2 regions of the Synechococcus sp. N19 genome follow, and region 1 is predicted to be linked to the other one. Evidence: predicted binding sites of a transcription regulator. Region 1 holds the regulator's gene; the other holds the start of a gene.
The links. Region 1 encodes NtcA, which controls nitrogen genes in cyanobacteria. Its sites were predicted from a motif close to GTANCNNNNGNTAC; they were not measured.
Positions count from the first base shown of each region.

Region 1 (5,063 bases):
GGATTCAACGTCTTCAGCACCAGAGCTTTGAGCGCGCTGGAACCTGGATCAACGGCTTCCGCTATGACCTGGAGTCGGTCGACTGATGCCGGCACTTCCGGCGACAACGGCCCATTTGCGAGTGCTCCGCCAGTGCTTTCAAGCCAAGTGCGTGGAGGGTGAAGTCTCTGCTGGAGGCTTTGAGTGGCAGTTTTCCTGGGCCTTTGATTGCGGTGAACTGGTGGTGGAGCCTTCCCTGGGACGTGCCCTTATCGAGGATGCCCTGCGGCGGTTTCTGGTGCGTTCTGATTACAGGCTGGAACCGGGGGGTGATTACACCTTCATGGTCCGGGCCAGGTTCTGAGCGAGAACCTCGGAGCAGGCTCAGGCCATCTCAGGCGGCATTGCAGGTGCTCCTCAAGCATCACCAAAGCTGCAACAGCATCCAGATCCACCGGTGGAATGCGCAGTCCTGCCGGCAGCATCCGTCGCCAACCTCGAGCCGGCCATAGCGCCCAGTAACGCTGTCTCGCCCTCAGGGTTGTTCCCTGCTCCGGAACCACGGTGAGATGGCCCAGCCGTTCCAGTCGCTGGATCCAGGCTCGGCTTCCCGTGCCATCGCCGATCAGGATGCGATCGAGAGCTTGGTCTTGACTCCAGTGCTCCAACCAGGGTTCGACGGCCTCCGGGGCCAGCACATGCCCTTCGCGCACGAGGCCGAGCTGAAGATCGGCCAGCACAAGACCACATTTGCAGCGGCCTGGATCGAGGACGGCCACCCGTTTCATGGGGAGGCCTGAATGGAGACGACGACGGGATCGGCACTGTCGCTGACCCCTGCGGAAATCACGTCCAAGACCACGCTTTGGCTCGGTCCTTCCATCAGGGTCTGGGCCAGTTGGGAGAGGGCTGATCCATCGAATTGAAGGCCCTCGGTCAGGGACCCCCGCCGCTGCACCTCGGCATAGGCCGAGGCCAAGAGAAGGTTCAGCCGTGTGCGAATGCCCTCTGGAGTGCGTTCATTCGGTTGGAGTGTGGTGGTGGCCAGCACATCTCCGCGTTGGGTCACCGGCCGGTTCGGACGCACTTCTGGGAAGGCATACACCGCTGTTTCACCCCGCAGCACATTGGTGGCTGAGCGCAGCGAGATCACCCAGGTCTCCGGTTTGCGGATGATGCTTTGCAGGCGTTCCACATCGCTGCGCGGAACGCGGATTAACTGGCGTTCTGGTGCTTCGCCAGGTCGCACTTTCCCGTAGGCGTTGAGATTGGCCTCCTGCAACAGCCTGTCGACAGCCTGTTTGGCCTGGTCCGGAGCATCGAGTCGAACCGTTGCTCTTGCCAAGGTCTGTCCGCTGCTGATCACCACCGATCCACGCCGCAAGGCGACCAGATTGCGTTCCAGTTCTTTGAGTTCCTGCTCACCGGCACGGATGCGGCTGCGAACGCTGTTGAGTTCGGCTTCCGTGCGCTGGATGTCCGCATCGCGGGAGGCGATGTCCTGGCTGAGACGTTCACGTTCGGTTTCGAGTTGGGCCAGCTCCTTCTGAAGAGGAGCCAGTTCGAGGCGCAGGGTGTTGGCCCGTTGCTGTGATTGCTCGAGCTCAATGGCGATCCGTTTGGTTTCCGTTTGGGTCTTGTCCCGTTCCCGCTCGGCTGCCTTCAGCTGCTGACGGCTGTCTTGGAGTTTCTCCTGCAGGGCATCCAGTTCAAACAGGCCCACCCGCAACTGCCGGCTCACCAGAAGCATCAGGCCAAGTGAGAGTGCGCTGATCAGGCTGCCGGTCAACACCGTGATCAAAACGGCGGTGCGCCGTGGGCGCATGCTGAACAAACTCAGTCGCGCTTTGCCGACGCGGCTGCCCAAGCGGTCGCCCAGGGTCGACAGCACGCCCCCGAGCACCAACAGAACCAGAATCAGTGCCCAGCCGCTCATCGCTGCACAAGTCGGGCGATGGCAGGCCTAGCTGAAGCGTTTGGCCAGCGCGATCGGATCCAGAACGGTGATTTTCTTGCGGTCAATCTGAACCAGACCGGATTGACGCAAGTCTCCCAGCAGACGCGTGATTGTGACGCGTGTTGAGCCAATTGCTTCAGCGATGGCCTGATGGGACAGGCGCAGGTCGATGGTGATGCCCAGCTGATCTGCCACGCCGAAGTCCCTGCAAAGCACCAGCAGGAAGCTCACCAGTCGGGATGACATGTCCCGATGGGTGAGGGTTTCAATCATCGTCTCGGTCTGCAGAATCCGGCTGGAGAGACCCTGAAGCAAGCGCAGGCCAACGCTGGTGTCTGCTTCGATGGCGGCCTTCACGGAGGTCGCTGGTGCCGTCACCATTTCGACCCGGGTGAAGGCCACAGCGTGATAGAAGCGGTCGGACCGTTGGCCTGTCAGCAGTGACAGCACCCCGAAGAGGCTGTTCTCGCGGAGCAGGGCCACGGTGATCTCTTCTCCCGATTCGTAGACGCGGGACAGACGAACGGCCCCCCGGCGGATCAGGTACACCCGTTCTGCGGGATCTCCAGGGAAAAAGATGGTCTTGTTGCGATCCACCAGTTCACTGCTGGCGCCATCGAGATCCCGGATGATCTCCAGCAGAGAACGGTTGGCGGGCTCTGCGCTGGGAGCTGGAGCCACCATCTGCGGGGCGTATCGGCTGAAACCTCGGCTACTGGTCATGACAACCCCCTGGTGTGGCGAAGTTACGGAGCCGGCGGTGGCCGCCATGTAGCGGTTATTACGTAACGCTGCTGTGCTCGTTGAAGGCCTGGCGTTGCGCCTGCATCAGGGATGTCAATCCCGGCTCTGCTAAATCCAGCAGCTCATTGAGTTGGCTGCGACTGAAGGGCGCACCCTCCGCAGTTCCCTGGATTTCCAGCAGACGGCCATCGCCGGACTGCACAACGTTCAGGTCCACCTCGGCTCGGCTGTCTTCACTGTAGTCCAGATCCAGCAAGGCCTGGCCATCAACCAAGCCAACGGATACAGCCGCCACCTGATCGATCAGGGGCGATTGCTCCAGCACTCCCTGGTCCACCAGGGATCGGCAGGCTTGGTCCAGGGCGAGCCAAGCCCCGGTGATCGAGGCCGTCCGGGTGCCGGCGTCCGCTTGGATCACGTCGCAGTCGATCAGCAAGGTGCGCTCCCCTAGACGCTCCATGTCGATTACGGCGCGCAGGCTTCGGCCGATCAGCCGCTGAATTTCCTGGGTGCGACCCGAGAGTTTCATCAGCTCCCGTGATTGCCGCTGTGGGGTGGATCCGGGCAGCAACCGGTATTCGGCGCTGAGCCATCCCAATCCTTCTCCCTTGCGCCAGCGGGGAACCTTGTCCTCCAAGCAAACGCTGCAGAGAACAGCGGTTCGGCCGGTGTGAACCACAAGGGAGCTCAAGGCAAACCCCATGGGATTCCAGGTCACCGAGAACGGTCGCAACTGCTGCGGGCGACGGCTATCAGTGCGTTGTTCAGGGGATTGGCTCATCGGTGGTGTGCAGTTTGTCAAGCCTCGCAGGCGGTTGGTTCTCGCCCTGTCCAAACACCATGGGTGGTGTCAATCCCCTTGTGGAATGTGATCTCGCCGCTACATTCAAGGTCTTGCCGGGGTCGCCCGGACAGATGCTTCCGTGATGACCACAAGCCTCGCCGACCCCCAATCCTTCCAAAATTCCCTGGATCGGGATCAGCAGGCCTTGCAACGGGCGGGCCTGAGGCCCTTGCCTGCCGTCTCTGATCCGCCACCCCTACATCTGGTGGCTCCCGAAGGGCAGCTGCAAGTGCATACGGCGCCTTATCGAGGCAGTTTCGCCAGTGTTCTCAGCCAGGCCATGCGAGCTGCCGGCTTGGGCAGTCGTGTTCTGATCAGTCAGTTCCTCAAAGGGGGCGTGCAGCAGGGACCGGCCGGCCGGGTGCAGCTCTGCGGAGGCCTCGTCTGGCTGCGGCCGGAAGTGCCCCTCTGCCTTTCCTCGCCGGGGCATCCCGGTGGTGCGGAGGCGGTGGCTGAGGTTTGGTCCATCTGCCGTCAGCATCTGATCCAGGGAGATCTCGACCAGCTGGTGTTGGATGAACTCGGCCTTGCCGTGGCCTTCGGATACCTGGATGAAGCGGACGTGATTGCAGCCCTTGAGCAGCGGCCCGCTTCGATGGATGTGATCATCACTGGACCTGCAATCCCCGCCGGTGTGGTGGAGATGGCAGATCAAGTCACGGAGTTGCGCCGAGGTTTCTGATGCTCAAGTGCGATCGCTGGATCACTGAACAGGCCGGGCAGGGAATGATCGAGCCATTCCAGAGCGGTTTGGTCCGTCACCTTGAGCCGGAGCAGAAGCTGCGGCCAGTGCTGAGTTTTGGTTGCTCCTCCTACGGCTACGACCTACGCCTTTCTCCCCAGGAATTTCTGATCTTCCGGCATGTTCCAGGCACGGTAATGAACCCCAAGCGGTTCAACCCGGCCAACCTCGAACCCACTCCCCTTCATGAGGATGAAGACGGGCGATATTTCATTCTCCCGGCCCATTCCTATGGCCTCGGTGTGGCCTTAGAGAAGTTGAGGGTTCCCCCCAACATCACCGTGATCTGTTTGGGCAAGAGCACCTATGCCCGCCTTGGAATCATCGTGAACACCACCCCGGCAGAAGCGAGCTGGGAGGGTCACCTCACCCTTGAATTCAGCAACAGTTCTGGTGCTGACTGCCGCATCTATGCCGATGAGGGCATCTGTCAGCTGCTGTTTTTTGAGGGTGATCCCTGCTCGACCACCTATAGCGATCGACAAGGCAAGTACCAGCACCAACCGGAACGGGTGACGCTGGCCAAGGTCTAGTTCTTTCTGATTAGGGGGCCAAACGCGCTCGGTGCAGCCTGCTCTTCTCGTACCAGGCTGCAAATTCAGGGGCCCACTCCACCATGTGGGGCCACATCAGATCACAGAGCTGGCGGATCTCCAGCTGGGCATCGAGCTTGGCACGCAGGTCCATGAAGTGCAGGAACGCCCGCAGGCTGAAGCTCACCACAAAATGCTGGCGGTAGTCGAAGGGAAGGATGCCGCGGGCGTGCTCCTCGGAGAAGCCCGCCCTGAGCAGATCCC
Region 1 is NZ_UCNR01000007.1:138,518-143,580, forward strand. It holds gene pth (aminoacyl-tRNA hydrolase) at 1-86, shown strand, start outside; gene DXY02_RS04025 (DUF3146 family protein) at 86-343, shown strand; gene DXY02_RS04030 (resolvase) at 321-767, opposite strand; gene DXY02_RS04035 (DUF3084 domain-containing protein) at 764-1,915, opposite strand; gene ntcA (global nitrogen regulator NtcA) at 1,943-2,659, opposite strand; gene rph (ribonuclease PH) at 2,718-3,461, opposite strand; gene DXY02_RS04050 (cob(I)yrinic acid a,c-diamide adenosyltransferase) at 3,607-4,206, shown strand; gene dcd (dCTP deaminase) at 4,206-4,799, shown strand; gene thyX (FAD-dependent thymidylate synthase) at 4,810-5,063, opposite strand, start outside.

Region 2 (5,063 bases), on a different contig from region 1:
GTGAACTGGAGCTGAATGCAGGCCGGCCCGTCACCACACTGAGCGTCTCCAACAGCGGTGACCGGCCGGTGCAGGTGGGCTCCCATTTCCATTTCGCCGAAGCCAACGCCGCCCTGCAGTTCGACCGGACCGCAGCACGCGGTCAACGGCTCGACATCCCCGCCGGCACCGCCATCCGCTTTGAACCCGGCGACAGCCGCGACGTGAACCTGATTCCCTTCGCCGGTGCGCGACGCGTCATCGGCTTCAACGGCCAGATCAACGGACCTCTCGACGCCTGACCCATGCCCTACCGCATCTCCCGCCAGGCCTACGCCGAGACCTACGGACCCACCACCGGCGACAGGGTTCGCCTGGCCGACACCGATCTGATTCTGGAAGTCGAAAAGGATTACACCGTCTACGGCGATGAGGTGAAGTTCGGCGGCGGCAAGGTGATCCGCGACGGCATGGGCCAATCCCAGACCCCTCGAGCCGAGGGCGCCGTCGACACGGTGATCACCAATGCCCTGATCCTCGACTGGTGGGGCATCGTCAAAGCCGATGTCGGCCTCAAGGACGGCCGCATCGTTGGCATCGGCAAAGCCGGCAACCCCGACACCCAGGAAGGGGTGACGATCGTGGTGGGCCCAGGCACCGAAGCCATCGCTGGGGAGGGCCACATCCTCACGGCCGGTGGCATCGACACCCACATCCACTTCATCTGCCCCCAGCAGATCGAAACGGCCCTGGCCAGCGGCGTTACCACCCTGATGGGCGGCGGCACCGGACCGGCAACAGGCACCAATGCCACCACCTGCACCCCCGGCGCCTTCCACATCGGACGGATGCTCCAGGCCGCCGAAGGTTTGCCGGTGAACCTGGGCTTCTTCGGCAAAGGCAACGCCAGCACCCCGGAAGCGCTGGAAGAACAGGTGCGCGCCGGTGCCTGCGGCCTGAAGCTGCACGAAGACTGGGGCACCACGCCCGCCACCATCGATGCCTGCCTGTCTGTGGCCGATCGGATGGATGTGCAGGTGTGCATCCACACCGACACCTTGAACGAAGCCGGCTTCGTGGAAGACACGATCGCCGCCATCAAGGGACGCACCATCCACACCTTCCACACCGAAGGCGCCGGCGGCGGTCATGCCCCGGACATCATCAAGATCTGCGGCGAGGTCAACGTGCTGCCCAGCAGCACCAACCCCACCCGGCCCTACACCCGCAACACGCTCGAGGAGCACCTCGACATGCTGATGGTGTGCCACCACCTCGATCCGAAGATCCCCGAGGATGTGGCCTTCGCCGAATCGAGGATCCGGCGCGAAACGATCGCCGCCGAAGACATCCTTCACGACCTCGGCGCCTTCTCAATCATCGCCAGCGACTCGCAGGCCATGGGCCGCGTGGGCGAGGTGATCACCCGCACCTTCCAAACCGCCCACAAGATGAAGGTGCAGCGCGGAGCCCTGCCGGAAGACTCCGCTCGCAACGACAACCACCGCCTCAAGCGTTACATCGCCAAGGTGACGATCAACCCGGCGTTGGCCCACGGCATCAGCACCGAGGTGGGGTCGATCGAAACCGGCAAGCTCGCCGATCTGGTGCTTTGGAAGCCTGGCTTCTTCGGCATTCGCCCGGAACTGGTGGTGAAGGGCGGTTCGATCGTCTGGGCCCAGATGGGCGATGCCAACGCCTCGATTCCCACCCCAGGCCCGGTGCACGGCCGGCCGATGTTCGGCGCCTTCGGCAAAGCCCTCGCGCCCAGTTGTCTCACCTTCGTGAGCGAAGCGGCGATGGATGCCGACATCCAACGCCAGCTGGGGCTGGAGCGCACCTGCATGGCGGTGAAGGACACCCGCAGCGTGGGCAAGAGCGCCCTCAAGCTGAATTCAGCGCTGCCCAAGATGAGCGTGGACCCACAGACCTATGAGGTGTTCGCCGACGGTGAGCTGCTCACCTGTGAGCCCGCCGAGGTGCTGCCCCTCGCCCAGCGCTACCTGCTGCTTTGAGCCCCACGCTGCTGGTGGTCCAACACGTGGACCACGAAGACGCCGCACTGGTGGGAGAGCTGGCGCGGCAGCGGGGCCTGACACTCGAGATCCTGAGGCCCGACCGGGGCGACCCACTGCCGGACCCCAGGGCGTGTGCCAACAGCATCGCCCTTGTGCTCGGTGGCCCGATGAGCGTGAACGATCACGACCAACCAGGTATGGACTGGTTGCAGCAGGAACTGGACTGGTTGAGGGCCTGGCACCAGCAACGCCAACCGGTGCTGGGCATCTGCCTCGGGGCGCAGCTCTTGGCTGTGGCTGCAGGGGGCAGCGTTCAACCGCTGCAGGTGGGAGCACCACCGCAGCAACTGAAGGAACTGGGGCTCGGCGCGATCCACTGGGTCGCGAATCCCAGTGATGAGGCCCTGCTCAAAGGGCAACCCAGCAGCACTCTGGTGCTGCATTGGCATGGTGATCGCATCCACCTCCCGGCTGATGCAACCCTGCTGGGTTCTTCACTGCACTGCGCCGAACAGGTGTTTCGACTCGGAGCCCACGCCATTGGCCTGCAATGCCACCTCGAGATCGACGGCGATGCGCTGGAAAGCTGGATCGCCAACGACCACGACTACGTGGTGAACGCCCTTGGAGATGAAGGGCCCGATCGCCTGACGAAGGACTGGCGCAGGCTGGGCACCACGCTCCAGGAACAAGGCCGAAACTTCTTCAATGCTGTGCTCGATCAACTGATTGAGATCAGCCAGACCCACTAATTCCTACGCACAAAAATAAACAAAACCAAAAACTTTTCTGAAGAGGTATCAACCTGAACACCACTTCGGCATTTGCAAGAGCTTCAATATTTCTGTAGCAACAGCTACCGATCGTTCACTTCGCATCGCGCGAAGCGCAGTTCGCCTCAGGCCATGGAACGGGGACCTGAGCTTGCTTCGAGGACCATCCAATGACCACCCTTCTCTATCGCGGGCATCAGTACCAGCAAAACAACGCCACTCAGGGCAAGCCCGGGGTGCAGCTGGTTTACCGCCGCAACGTGTACCAAGCCCGCCAGATCAACAACCACCGCACTCCGGTGCAGCTCGTTTACCGCGGCGTGGGCTACACGCGCTAGGCCAACTTCTCAATCCGTAGCAACTCGAACATTCCACTTCCGAGGATTGAGGCGTAATAGATCCAGCTTCAGCTAAGACGTTGGATCTCATCGCCTCTCGCCTCGACCAAGGCCTCGTGCAAGTGAGTCCCTCCAGCGTGCATGGCGTGTTCTGGCTGCAGACCCACTTTCCGTCTCAGGAATGGGATGCCTTGCTGTCTGGACAAGCCGCCTTTGGCATGGATTGCATTGATGACCTGATCACCGACGCACGTCAGGCCGGCCTGAACGTGGAGTGGGAAGCATCCGTTCCTAGCTGAACACGCCTGAATTGAATCCCTAAAGAAGGCCTGCACACGGCTGTGTTGCAAGGCTTCTTTAATGGCGTGAACGACGCAGCAGGCTCAAGCCACCAAGCGGTTGAGCATCGGCAATTCCGAAAGTTCATCCCGCCACTCCTGGGCCCAGAGGGCCTGACTGCGCTCATACACCTCCATCAACTGCTCCACGGCGCGCTCGTGGAAATCAACGCGCAGATCCAACAGCGGAAAAGCCGCTTCACCGCTCACCTGCACCGCCGCTGACGTGCAGAAGGGAGAACGCTGGTCACCACCAGCCGCTTCCCCGGCCTGGAGAGCCATCATCAGACGGCGGCCCAGTTTCAAGCTGGGGTCGCTGGTGAGAAAGGCCTGCTCCATGGCTACCAACACGCCCTCATCCACCAAGCAATTGCCGGCAACAGACAGATCACGCTGATGGCGATGCCCTGCCCAAGGGCCGCAATCCTGCCCCGTCCAACTAGACGTACGACCGTCCAGATCGATCAGGTGAAACTGACGACGGTCACGGTGTTGATCATCCGCAAGAAGGCTGGCCAGAACGCTCTCGGCATCCGAACTCTGCTCCAGGCGCTCAAGACCACAAATCCCCAGATACGGATTTGTGTGGGCCTGGGTGGCGACAGCACCAACCCCGGCGCGGATGTGAGGCACGGTGGATCCAACGGCCAGATGACAGGTGGCCACAGCCACACCAAAGCGACCGTTGCTGGGATCACGGGCCAGGATCGAAAAAGTCACGGCAGCTGACGGTCGAGCCGCAGCAAGGTTTCCAGCAGCACCGCGGTGCCCGCCCAGCACTGCTCGTCACTGGTGAACTCTGCAGCGGAATGACTCAGGCCGCCCCGGCTGGGCACAAAAATCATGCCCATCGGCCAACGGCGGCCAACCTCCTGGGCATCGTGGCTGGCACGGCTGGGGAGATGGCTGTGGGACAAGCCGAGATCGGCTGCAGCCTCAGCGATCGTGGCCATCACCACAGCGTCAGCAGGGGTGGGATCAACGCTGAACTGGGGGTCAACCGCAATCGGGCAGCCGGTTTCAACACCGATGCGTTCCACCTGCTGCATCAACTCCTCAACCAACTGATCGAGAACGGTGGGATCCACATCCCTGAGGTCAACGGTCAGGGCGACGGCGCCAGGGACAACATTGGCGGCATTGGGCCAAACCTCTAGTCGACCCACCGTCGCCACTGGATCTCCGGGATGACGGGAGGCCATTGCCTCAACGGCAAGAACAAGGCGCGAGGCCGCCACGAGGGCGTCCTGTCGCAGCCCCATCGGTGTGGTGCCGGCGTGATTGGCCTGGCCCTTCACACTGATGCTGAACCGACGCTGACCAACCACACCCTCCACAACACCGATGGCATCGCCGCGTTGCTCCAGAACACCGCCCTGCTCAACATGCAACTCCAGGAAAGCGGCATAGGCCTCATCGGAGCGTCGAGCTGAGGCCAGGGAGCGCCAATGGCCGCCGATGCGCGCCAGGTTGTCCTGAATCGGCTGACCATTGCTGGTGGCATAACTCTCAGGGTCATCGGAGGCCGTGCCTGCCAAGCCCTTGCAGCCCACCATGGTCGACTCCTCGTCGGCAAAAGCAATCAATTCGATGCAGTGCCGCAGGCGCAGGCCCTGG
Region 2 is NZ_UCNR01000011.1:31,625-36,687, forward strand. It holds gene DXY02_RS07470 (urease subunit beta) at 1-281, shown strand, start outside; gene ureC (urease subunit alpha) at 285-1,994, shown strand; gene DXY02_RS07480 (type 1 glutamine amidotransferase) at 1,991-2,749, shown strand; gene DXY02_RS07485 (DUF4278 domain-containing protein) at 2,941-3,108, shown strand; gene DXY02_RS07490 (hypothetical protein) at 3,189-3,407, shown strand; gene DXY02_RS07495 (DUF1028 domain-containing protein) at 3,492-4,166, opposite strand; gene DXY02_RS07500 (Zn-dependent hydrolase) at 4,163-5,063, opposite strand, start outside.
Region 2: the regulator NtcA is predicted to act here: its motif matches at 2,844-2,857, upstream of DXY02_RS07485 (DUF4278 domain-containing protein).